2 regions of the Aquabacterium sp. TM01 genome follow, and region 1 is predicted to be linked to the other one. Evidence: predicted binding sites of a transcription regulator. Region 1 holds the regulator's gene; the other holds the start of a gene.
The links. The regulator FliA, encoded in region 1, starts transcription of late flagellar genes. The targets are predictions, from matches to a motif close to CTAAAGTTTNNNNNNNNNNNGCCGNTA.
Positions count from the first base shown of each region.

Region 2: motA (flagellar motor stator protein MotA) is a predicted target of FliA. The motif match lies at 2,964-2,990, and genes of this name have one in related genera.

Region 1 is NZ_AP046529.1:3,146,627-3,152,580, forward strand. Features, by position in the region: gene AC3WW4_RS14560 (aspartate aminotransferase family protein) at 1-556, shown strand, start outside; gene argF (ornithine carbamoyltransferase) at 559-1,491, shown strand; gene AC3WW4_RS14570 (methyl-accepting chemotaxis protein) at 1,565-2,998, opposite strand; gene AC3WW4_RS14575 (RNA polymerase sigma factor FliA) at 3,128-3,853, opposite strand; gene AC3WW4_RS14580 (flagellar biosynthesis protein) at 3,859-4,701, opposite strand; gene flhF (flagellar biosynthesis GTPase FlhF) at 4,750-5,954, opposite strand, start outside.
Region 2 is NZ_AP046529.1:3,362,284-3,368,237, reverse strand. Features, by position in the region: gene AC3WW4_RS15535 (protein phosphatase CheZ) at 1-529, opposite strand, end outside; gene cheY (chemotaxis response regulator CheY) at 568-966, opposite strand; gene motB (flagellar motor protein MotB) at 1,024-1,989, opposite strand; gene motA (flagellar motor stator protein MotA) at 1,993-2,850, opposite strand; gene AC3WW4_RS15515 (transposase) at 3,086-3,790, shown strand; gene gltB (glutamate synthase large subunit) at 4,005-5,954, shown strand, end outside.

The sequences.
Region 1 (5,954 bases):
CTTGCTGATGCTCGACGAAGTGCAGTGCGGCATGGGCCGCACCGGCAAGTGGTTTGCCTACCAGTGGGCCGGCATCCAGCCGGACGTGATGCCGCTGGCCAAGGGCCTGGGATCGGGTGTGCCCATCGGCGCGGTGGTGTGTGGTCCCCAGGCCGCCCACGTGCTGCAAGCGGGCAACCACGGCACGACCTTTGGCGGCAACCCGCTGGCGATGCGCGCGGGCGTCACCACCATCCAGGTGATGGAAGAAGAACAGCTGCTGTCTCAGGCCGACCGCGTGGGCAAGCACCTGATGGCGGCGCTGCAACGCGAGCTGGGCGGCGTCAAGGGCGTCAAGGAAGTCCGCGGTGAGGGCCTGATGATCGGCCTCGAACTCGATCGGCCTTGCGGTGTGATCCTGACGCGTGCCATGGAAGCCGGCCTGCTGCTGAGCGTGACCGCCGACACGGTGGTGCGCCTGCTGCCACCGCTGATCTTCACCACCGAACAAGCCGACGATCTGGTGGCCATCCTGGCGCCGCTGGTGCGTCAATTCCTGTCTGAAAGCGTGGCCTGACCATGAAGCCCGGATTGAGTCTGATCAAGCATTACCTGCAGTTCAAGGACCTGCGCTCGCAAGAGTACGCCTACCTGTTCGAGCGCGCGGCCATCATCAAGAAGCGCTTCAAGAACTACGAGAAGTACAACCCGCTGGCCGACCGCACGCTGGCGATGATCTTCGAGAAGGCATCCACGCGCACCCGCGTGAGCTTCGAGGCGGGCATGTACCAGATGGGCGGCTCGGTGGTGCACCTGACCACCGATGGCAGCCAGTTGGGCCGCAGCGAGCCGATCGAGGACAGCGCCAAGGTGATCTCGCGCATGGTCGACATCGTGATGATCCGCACCTACGAGCAGGCCAAGCTGGTGAAGTTTGCGGCGAACTCGCGGGTGCCGGTCATCAACGGCCTGACCAACGAGTACCACCCCTGCCAGATCCTGGCCGACATCTTCACCTACATCGAGCACCGTGGCTCGATCGAGGGCAAGGTGGTGGCCTGGGTGGGCGACGGCAACAACATGGCCAACACCTGGCTGCAGGCGGCCGAGATCCTGGGCTTCACGGTGCACGTGAGCACGCCCAGCGGCTACGAGATCGACCCGGACGTCGCGGGCATCCAGTCCACCGACTGCTACAAGGTGTTCAAGGATCCGATGGACGCCTGCCGGGGCGCCGATCTGGTGACCACCGATGTGTGGACGTCCATGGGCTACGAGGCCGAGAACGAAGCGCGCATGAAGGCGTTTGCGGACTGGTGCGTGGACACCGAGATGATGGCCGTGGCCAAGCCCAATGCGCTGTTCATGCACTGCCTGCCCGCCCACCGCGGCGAGGAAGTCGAGGCCGAGGTCATTGATGGCCCGCAGTCGGTCGTGTGGGACGAGGCCGAGAACCGCATGCACGTGCAGAAGGCACTGATGGAGTACCTGCTGCTGGGGCGCATTGGCTGATTGGCTCGGCTGGCTTCCTCACGAAAAAGGGACTCATGCGTGAGTCCCTTTTGCATGGTGTCGTGGGTTTCGGTCAACGAAGCGCGGACACCGTGGCCTGGGTGTTGAACACCGACACGGCGGCGATGAGCTCGTCGGATTGCTGACGCAGGCGCTCGGCGGCGGCCGCCGTCTGCTCCACCATCGCGGCGTTTTGCTGCGTGGTCTGATCGAGCCGGCTGATGGCCAGGTTGATCTGGCCGATGCCCTCGTTCTGCTCGGAGCTGGAGACGGTGATCTCGCTGACCAGGGTGCTGACGCGACGCACCTGCTCGACGACCTCGCCGATGATCTCGCCAGTGTTGCCGACCAGGCTGCTGCCGGAGTCCACCTGTTCGACGCTGCGGGTGATGAGTTGCTTGATCTCCTTGGCTGCTTCGGCACTGCGCTGGGCCAGGTTGCGCACCTCGCTGGCCACCACGGCAAAGCCCCTGCCCTGCTCGCCGGCCCGCGCGGCCTCCACGGCCGCGTTCAGCGCCAGGATGTTGGTCTGGAAGGCAATGCCGTCGATCACCCCGATGATGTCGGTGATCTTGCGGCTGGACTGCTGGATGCCGGACATGGTGTCCACCACCCGGTGCACGGCCTCGCCGCCGCGGGCGGCCACGTCGGAGGCCTGCCCCGCGAGGTGGTTGGCCTGGTGGGCGTTGTCCACGCTGGCACGGATGGTGGAGGCGATCTCTTCGACGGAGGCGGCAGTTTGCGCGATGCTGGCGGCAGCGTCCTCGGTGCGACTGCTCAAGGACTGGTTGCCGTGGGCGATGTCGCCGCTGGCCTGCCGGATGGCATCGGCCGAACGGTTCACCTGAAGGATCGCGGTTTCGATGTGCTGCAAGGCGTCCACCAGTTTGCGGCTGACTCGCCCTTGGGCTGACAGGTGCGACACCTGCAAGTTGACCGTGCCGTCATCGCCCTGAATCTGCTCGACGATGCGCATGAGTTCTTCGGCGGTGGCGAAATCAGCCCGGGCTCGCAAAGCCAGCAGAACCAGCACGACCGATTCCACAACGACGTAGACGGCGTGCTCGACCACCCGCATGAAGCTGGGTTCGGTGAAGCACATAGGGCCCCAGCCCCAGGTCTGGAACTGGTTGAACGTCAGGTGGTGGATGGCGATGGCCACGGCCCCCGCGATGACCGCCACGCTGCTGCGGTAGACCACCAGGCAGGCCAGGAAGGCGAAGACGGCGAAGTGGGCCTCGCTGTGGCCGCGGGCGACGTGGATCATCAGCCCGACCATGGTCATGCCCAGCACCGGCAAGGCGATCCGGCTGAGTGTCCCAGCCTTGGACCAGGCGGCCACGCCCAGCGACAAACCCATGAACACCAGGCCGAGCACCAGGCCCAGCATCAGGTTGTTGTAGATCCAGCCGTAGGCCAGGGTGCCGATGAACACGGCGGCGATGCCCCACAGCACCACGATGTCGTGGCGGTGGAAAAGATAGCCTGGAGAGGAGTTTGCGCGCATGAAGGGTCCTTTTTCCGGGCGAATCTTAGAGGGTCAACCCTGAACTCGCGCGGCAATAAGCACGCTCATGGACGAAATCAGAAACATGCCCGCCATGACCTTGATTTGAATCAGGTCACAAGGTGGAATTCACCACTCGCGCAACTTGACGCGCAGGCGGGCGATCGACTGGCTGTGGAGCTGGCAGACGCGCGACTCGGTCACGCCCAGCACGGCCGCGATTTCCTTGAGGTTCATGTCCTCTTCGTAATAGAGGCTCATGACGAGCTGTTCGCGCTCGGGCAGTTTCTTGATCGCCTCGACCAGGGCGTGGCGCATGCGATCGTCCTGCAGCAGGTGCTGGGGGTCGCTGCCGCTGTCGGCGACGTGGCGGTCGAGGAAGTCGTGGTCGCCGTCGTCACCGCTCATGTCTTCGAGGTAGATGAGCTGGGTGCCACGCACCTTGCCGAGCATCTCCTGGTAGTCGTCCAGGCTCAGGCCCATCTCGGCGGCGATCTCGCTTTCGTGCGGGGCGCGCCCCAGGCGCTGCTCCAGACGGTGAACCGCCTTTTCGATGTCACGCTGTTGCTTGCGGGTGCCCCGGCTGAGCCAGTCGGCGCCACGCAACTCGTCGAGCATGGCGCCGCGGATGCGCTGGGTGGCAAAGGTTTCGATCTGCACGCCTTGCGCCGGGTCGAAGCGGCTGAGCGCGTCGGCTAGGCCGATCATGCCGACCTGGATCAGGTCATCGACCTCGACGTTGGCGGGCAGTTTGGCCATCATCTGGTGCGCGAGACGCCGCACCAGCGGGCTGTACTGCCGCAGCATCGCGTTGACGTCGAGACGTCCCTTGGCTGAGTACGTGCTGGGTTCCATGTACATCAATTATGGGCCGAGGCAACGCGGGCCGGCAAGGCCGAGCCCGGGGAAGTGAGGTGTTCGAACGCCGAATCGCCCAGGCTCAGGGGCAGCGCGCCATGCAACAGGGCGGCGGCCATCTCCATGAAGTGGGGGTCGGGGTCGGCGGTGGGGGCTTGCCGCGGGTCGAGCTGGTGGGCGCTGCGCTGGACCACACCCAGGAAGTCGTCGGCGCAGCGCGCCAGGCGTTGGGCCACAGGTTCGGCCTGGGCGCTCTCGACGGGAGCACACACGAGCAGGTCGTAGCTCATCCAGCCGCCGCGCTGGCTGAGGATCTTGACCGCGGCGTAGGCATCGGTGAGGCCCTCGGCCATGTCGTTGGTGAACACCAGCGGACGCAGCGAGAAGCCACGCGAGGGCTGGCCGAACAGGCGCACGATTTCGCTGGCCGAGGCGTGCACGAGCACCACGTCGCTGCGGGGCGAGGCATCGGCCAGGGCAGGCAAGAGGCTGGCGCAGGAGCCGCGGGCGTCGGCATGGCGCAGAGGCAGGCCCCGAGCGGCCATGTAGCTGACCTGGGTGGAGAGCGTCTCGATGCCTTCGGCCAGATCGAACTCGACCAGTTCGCTGGGGGCGCGGGCCTGGTCACTGGCGTCCACCACCAGGGTGTTGAGCCCGAAGCTGGCGTAGGCGGCGCACAGGCGCTCGAGCACCAGGCCACCGCAACCCGAGCGGCCATTGGCCACGACGGGGATGAAGCGCAGGACGCGCGAGACAAACATCTGCCGCAGCCCTTGCGCCTGGTCGACAGGAGGCTGGGCGCGGGTGCTGGCAGAGCGAGCCTGGGGGCGGGCGTGGCGTGTCATCGGCGCAGTCTGGAAATGGCGTACGAGCGTTCAGTGAACGGCGGCACCTCACATGGCGCGGGCGGACGTCTGGGATTCGGTGGGGCTGGGGGTCGAGAAGACCAGGCTGACCTCGGTGGGGTCGAGGCGGTAGGCCGGGTTCAGGCTGGCGCGCAAGGCGCGATGCACCAGGGCCTGCGAGGACAGGCGGTGCCAGTCTTCGGGCACGCGCTGGCCGTTGGCCACGCCGACCACCTTGAGCTTGTGGCGGATCAGGGCGTCCAGGGCCGGGCCGAGTTTGACGGCCTCGTCGAGCTTGGACAGGATGACGCCGGCGCAGGCATCGGCCTGGTAGGCGTGCATCACGTCTTCGATGGCGTCGCCCTGGGCAGCGGTGTTGATGACCAGCAGTTTCTTGATGCTGGGGTGGGCCAGCAGGTCGAGCAGTTCCTTGGTGCGGCCATCGCGTTGGGCCATGCCGGCGGTGTCGATGAGGATCATCTTCTTGCCGGACAGCAGCTCCAGCAGGTCTTCCAGCGCGGCGCGGTCGTGGGCCATGTGCACAGGCACGCCCAGGATGCGGCCGTAGGCGCGCAGCTGTTCGTGGGCACCGACACGGTAGGCGTCCAGGGTGATGAGGCCCAGGTTGGAGGCACCGTGCTTGGCGGCGAAGGTGGCGGCCAGCTTGGCGGTCGAGGTGGTCTTGCCCACGCCGGTCGAGCCAATCAGGGCGAACACGCCGCCCTGGTCTTCGATGGCGCGCTCACGGTCAGCGGTGTTCAGGTTGCGTTGCAGCACCTGGGTGGCCCACTGCACTTCGTCATGCGTGCCGTCGATGACTTCGGCGGGCATGGCGTCCAACATCTTGCGGATCAGCACGGCAGAGAAACCGCCGTCGAGCAGCTTCTGGGCCAGCGCAGCCTGCGCGGGGGTGCGGCCGAGCTTTTCGACGAAGGCCATGGTGTCGAAGCGCTCCTTCATCATGGCGCGCATGGCACGCAGCTCGCCCATCATGAAGGCGTTGGCGTCCTGGGCGGCCTTGAGGGCTTCGACCGTGGCGGTGTCGACGGCAGCAGCGCGCGGCGCTTCACGGCGGGCCTCGGGTGCGGCGGCCGGGACCATCTGCGCCATCGTCAGGTCAGCATGGGCGGCACGGGCCGGACGGGCCGGCGCAGAAGCACGGCTGATGGCAGCCGCAGCGGCGGCCTTTTCAGCCTGGTAGGCCTGCCAGTCGTCGGCAACGTCGTCGTCCATGACGGGCAGCGTGGTCGGAC
Region 2 (5,954 bases), 220 kb from region 1:
GGGCCGGCTCATGGCTGTGGGTCAAGGCTGCCTCCACCTTGTGGGCCTGCTCCGGCGGTGCGGCCTGCACCAGCAGCTTGACCAGCTGCGATTCCAGATCGTTGGCCAGGTTCACCACCTTGGCCACCACCTGGCCGGTCAGGTCATGGAAGTCCTGCGCCATCATGATGTCGGTAAGGTGGGCGTCCACCCGTCGGGTTGTGGCCTCGACATCCTGCACGAAGTTGAACACCGCCCCACTGGCCACCGCCTTGACCGGGTCAGCTGTGATCAGTTGGGCCAGCTTGCGCGTTTCCTGGGCAATGTGCTCCTGGTCGGCCTTGGCCGTGTCCACCAGGTTGAGCACCTTCTCCGCGGCGTCAGCGGTCTTGGTGGCGATGTAGTTCAGGCGGCTGCGGGCGTCCGGCAGGTTGTCCACCGTGCTTTTCAGATTGGGCAGCACGCCCAGCATGTTCAGCGTGTCATGCAACTGCCGCGTCAGGGTGCCCAGTTGCTGAAAGATCTCGGGCGATGCCGCCGGCATCGTCATGTTGTCGGGCAAGTCAATGGTCTGCACGTGGCGCTCCCTCAAGCCGTGGTGGCCAGCTTTTGCAGAATCTTCTGGACTTTTTCTTCCAGCGTCGCCTTGGTGAAGGGCTTGACGATGTAGCCGGCGGCCCCCGTCTGGGCGGCCAGCACGATGTCTTCCTTGCGCGCTTCGGCCGTCACCATCAGCACCGGGATGTGCTTGAGCGCGTCGTCCGCCTTGATGGCCTTGAGCAGCTCGAAGCCGTTCATGTTGGGCATGTTGATGTCGCTGACCACGAAGTCGAACTTGTTGTTCTTGAGCATGTTCAGGGCGACCACGCCATCTTCGGCTTCGTCGGCATTGACGTACCCGCTTTCTTTGAGCAGGCCGCGGACGATGCGGCGCATGGTCGAGAAATCGTCCACGATCAGAAACTTGAAGTCGGCGGGGTTGCTCATGGCTCGTCCTTGTGTCAAACGCCGGCATCTCTCACAGGATGCCTTCGGGAGGGGAGTTTATCGGTTCGGCGCGCCCGTGCCGGAGGGGAGTGACCCTTCAGGTGTGGCTTCTGTCTCGCCTTCGGCACTTGTGTTGCTGCCAGAGGCGGTGCGCGCGGCTTCGAAGAAGCGTTCTTCGGCCTCGCGGTTCATCACGATGATGCTGATGCGGCGGTTCAAGGGGCTTTCGGGATGCTGGGCATCGAACAGCATGCTGGCGGACAGCCCCTGGACGCGCAGGACCCGATCGCCCTTGAGGCCGCCAGCAATCAACTCGCGACGCGAGGCGTTGGCGCGGTCGGCCGACAACTCCCAGTTGCTGTAGCCGGCTTCACCGCCCACAAAAGGCTTGGCGTCGGTGTGCCCTTCGATCGTCAGGCGGTTGGGGACATCGGCCAGCACAAAGCCAATGGCACGCAGCACGTCACGCATATAGCCTTCCACCGTCTCCGACCCGCTGGCGAACATCGGCCGGTTCTGGTCGTCCACGATCTGGATGCGCAGGCCCTCGGCCGTCAGGTCCAGCCGCAACTGGGACTGGTATTTCGACAGCCGGGTGTCATTGGCGATCACCTCTTGCACCTTGGCCTTGAGTGCATTGAGCCGCGCCTGTTCCGCGCGCATCTGCTCGGCTTTCAGGGCTTTCTGGCGCAGTTTTTCATCGACGGTTTCCGAGCGCCCTTTGTTTTGCTGGCCGGTCGTCTCGGTCAGGCTGTTGCCGCCCCCCTTGATGATGGAGGTGGCGTCACCCGCACCGGAGCCCCCCATCAAGGACACCTTCACCGGGTTGCTGAAGTAGTCGGCAATGCCCTTGCGATCGCCTTCGGTGGTCGAGCCCAGCAGCCACATCAGCAAGAAGAACGCCATCATCGCCGTCATGAAGTCGGCAAACGCGATCTTCCACGCGCCGCCATGGGCGACATGGCCGCCCTTCTTGACGCGCTTGATGATGATCGGTTGGACTTTTTTCGAATCGCCCGCCATGGCTTACTTCTTTTTCACGTGGGCTTCGAGTTCGGCAAAGCTGGGGCGCTCGGTGGAGTACAGCACCTTGCGACCGAATTCGATGGCGACCTGAGGGGCGTAGCCCTGCATGCTGGCCAGCAGCACGGTTTTCACAACCTGAAATTCCTTCGTGCCTTCGTCGAGCTTTTGCTCCATCAGTCCCCCCAGGGGCTCGACGATGCCGTAGGCCAGCAAGATCCCCAGGAAGGTGCCCACCAGGGCCGAGCCGATCATGGCGCCCAGCACAGCGGGAGGCTGGCCGATGGCACTCATGGTGTTCACGATCCCCAGCACCGCCGCGACGATGCCGAAGGCGGGCAGGGCGCCGGCGAGGCGGGCGACGGCCGCCACTGGCGCGTGGCCTTCGTGGTGGTGGGTGTCGATCTCGTTGTCCATCAGGGCCTCGATCTCGTGTGAATTGAGGTTGCCCGAGACCATCATGCGCAGGTAATCGGTGATGAACTCGACCACGTGGTGATCGCTGCCCAGCACCGGGTATTTCTTGAACAAGGCCGAATTTTCCGGCTCGTCCACGTCCTTTTCGATCGACATCAGGCCTTCTTTGCGCACCTTCTGCAGGATCTCGTAGAGCATGGCCATCAGCTCCAGGTAGCGGGTCTTGGTGTACTTGGAGCCCTTGAGCAGGGAGCCAAAGTTGCCGAGCACCGCCTTGATGACTTTGGGCTGGTTGTTCACCAGGAAGGCGCCGATCGCCCCACCGGCGATGGCCATCATTTCGGTGGGCATGGCATGCAGGATCACGGAGATGTTGCCGCCGTGGATCAGGAAGGCGCCAAAGATGCAACCGAGACAGACGAGATAACCGATGAGAACAAACATGGTGGATGGAGGCGCAAGGGGTGATGGGCATCCTAACCGTTCTGCCAGCGTGCAGGCGCGGGCAAAATGGGCAGTGTGGCCACTTCCGTTTCGGCGGGGCCTCATTTTCACTTTATCGGTCAGAGGGCGCTCGACTTGAGCCGAGGTGTGCTGGGCCGTCGACGACGGACCAGCTGGCGCGTCAGGATGGTGCGCCCGCCCCATAATCCGCCCACATCACATTGCGAGGATCATCATGGCCCGATTGCCCAGGTTGGGGGTGGCCGCTTGGCCGCATCTCGTCGTGCAGGGGGTTCACGATGGCCAGGCTCTGGCGCGTGACGATGCCGACCGCACCTTGCTGCTCCAGACCTTGGGTGAAGCGGCACGCACCCACGGGGTCAGCATCCATGCTTACTGCCTGGCCCCCGACCATTTTCATCTGTTGCTCACGCCCGAGCACGACACCTCCCTGAGTCTGTTCATGCAGGCGGTCGGGCGCCGTTATGTCAGCGCTTACAACCGCCGCCATGGCCGGACGGGGGGGTTGTGGGCGGGGCGTTACCGGGCCACGGTGCTGGACCCGGCACAGTATGTGCTCGACGCGATGGTGTGGATCGAGACGCACGCACAGCGTGCGGGCGGCGCCTCCCCCCTGCAGGAGGATGCCTGGTCCAGTGCCCGTCATCACCTGGGGAGGCACTCGGATCCCTTGATCAGTGACCATGCGGTGTTCTGGTCGCTGGGCAACACGCCCTTCGAACGCGAGGCAGCGTGGCGTCGCCGCCTGGAGGAGGGGCTGTCGGCACAGCAGGTACGCATCCTGGCTGAGGCCATGCGCACAGGCTGGGCCTTGCTGGCGCCGGACGCGCTGCCGGTGGTAGAGGCGGCCGCCGGACGCCGCCTGGCACCTCGCCCGCGCGGTCGTCCCCGTAAAGGGGCGGAGGCCCCTGAAAAATGATCTGCCCCCATTTATAAACGCACCAAATGCGTGCACCCTTTTAATTGTGGTCTGACCCTATTTATAATTTCTTGAAGCCCGGGGGAAACCAGAGTATCCTCGCCGCTCACCGCGTTGTTTTTCCACACTTACTCTGGAGCGCCCCCCCATGACCCAGGCGACTTCGGGAACCTCGTTCCCTATCCTCCCCGTGTCTGACGCAGCCGCCACCTCCGTGGCCACCGCGCAGGAAATCCAGGCCGCAGCCGAACTGGGCCTGTACGCCAACGCCGAGCACGATGCGTGCGGCGTGGGCTTCGTCGCTCACATCAAGGGCCTCAAGGCACACCACATCGTGCAACAGGGTCTGAAGATCCTGGAAAACATCGACCACCGCGGCGCTGTGGGTGCCGATGCGCTGATGGGCGACGGGGCCGGTCTGCTGATCCAGATCCCCGACGAGTTCTACCGTGCCGAAATGGCCAAGCAGGGCGTCGAGTTGCCTCCGCCCGGCGAGTACGGCGTCGGCATGATCTTCCTGCCCAAGGAAAGCGCCTCGCGCCAAGCCTGCGAGCAAGAGCTCGAGCGCGCCATCAAGGCCGAAGGCCAGGTGCTGCTGGGCTGGCGTGACGTGCCGGTCGATCGCGACATGCCCATGTCGCCCACCGTGCGCGAAAAAGAGCCGGTCATCCGCCAGGTCTTCATCGGCCGTGGTCACGACATCCTGGTGCCCGATGCCCTGGAGCGCAAGCTCTACGTCATCCGCAAGACGGCGTCCTCCAAGATCCAGAGCCTGAACCTGACGCACAGCCACGAGTATTACGTGCCCAGCATGTCGTGCCGCACCATCATCTACAAGGGCCTGCTGCTGGCCGACCAGGTCGGCAAGTACTACCTCGACCTGCGTGACGAGCGCGTGGTCTCGGCCCTGGCTCTGGTGCACCAGCGCTTCTCGACCAACACCTTCCCCGAGTGGCCGTTGGCTCACCCGTACCGCATGGTCGCCCACAACGGTGAAATCAACACCGTCAAGGGCAACTTCAACTGGATGCGCGCCCGTGAAGGCGTGATGAAGTCGCCCGTGCTGGGCGATGACCTCAAGAAGCTGTACCCGATCAGCCTGGACGGCCAGTCCGATACCGCCACGTTCGACAACGCGCTCGAACTGCTGACGATGTCCGGCTACCCCCTGGCCCAGGCCGCCATGATGATGATCCCGGAAGCCTGGGAACAGCATGCGACCATGGACGAGCGCCGCCGCGCCTTCTACGAGTACCACGCCGCCATGATGGAGCCGTGGGACGGCCCTGCCGCCATGGTCTTCACCGACGGCCGCCAGATCGGCGCCACGCTGGACCGCAACGGCCTGCGTCCCGCCCGTTTCATCATCACCGATGACGATCTGGTCGTGCTGGCCTCTGAGTCCGGCGTGCTGCCCATCCCCGAGAACAAGATCGTCAAGAAGTGGCGCCTGCAACCGGGCAAGATGTTCCTGATCGACTTTGAACAAGGTCGCATCATCGAAGACGAAGAGCTCAAGGCTCAGTACGCTTCGGCCAAGCCTTACCGTCAGTGGATCGAGAACGTCCGCATCAAGCTCGACAGCATCGAAGCCACCGGCGCCGCCGGTGAGTTCAGCGAGTCGCTGCTCGACCGCCAGCAAGCTTTCGGCTTCACCCAGGAAGACATCAAGTTCCTGATGGCCCCGATGGCCACCAACGGCGAAGAAGCCACCGGCTCCATGGGCAACGACTCGCCCCTGGCCGTGCTGTCGGACAAGAACAAGCCGCTGTACAACTACTTCAAGCAGCTGTTCGCCCAGGTGACCAACCCCCCCATCGACCCGATCCGCGAAGCCGTGGTGATGTCGCTGGTGTCCTTCGTCGGTCCCAAGCCCAACCTGCTCGACATCAACGCGGTGAACCCGCCGATGCGCCTCGAAGTGTCCCAGCCCGTGCTGGACTTCAAGGACATGGCCCGCCTGCGCAACATCGAAAAGCACACCAGCGGCAAGTTCAAGGCCTACGAAATCGACATCACCTACCCCGCTGCCTGGGGTCATGAAGGTGTCGAAGCGCGTCTGGCCTCGCTGTGTGCCGAAGCTGTCGAAGCCATCCAGTCCGGTCACAACATCCTGATCGTGACCGATCGCAAGATGGACCGCGCCAACATCGCCATCCCGGCG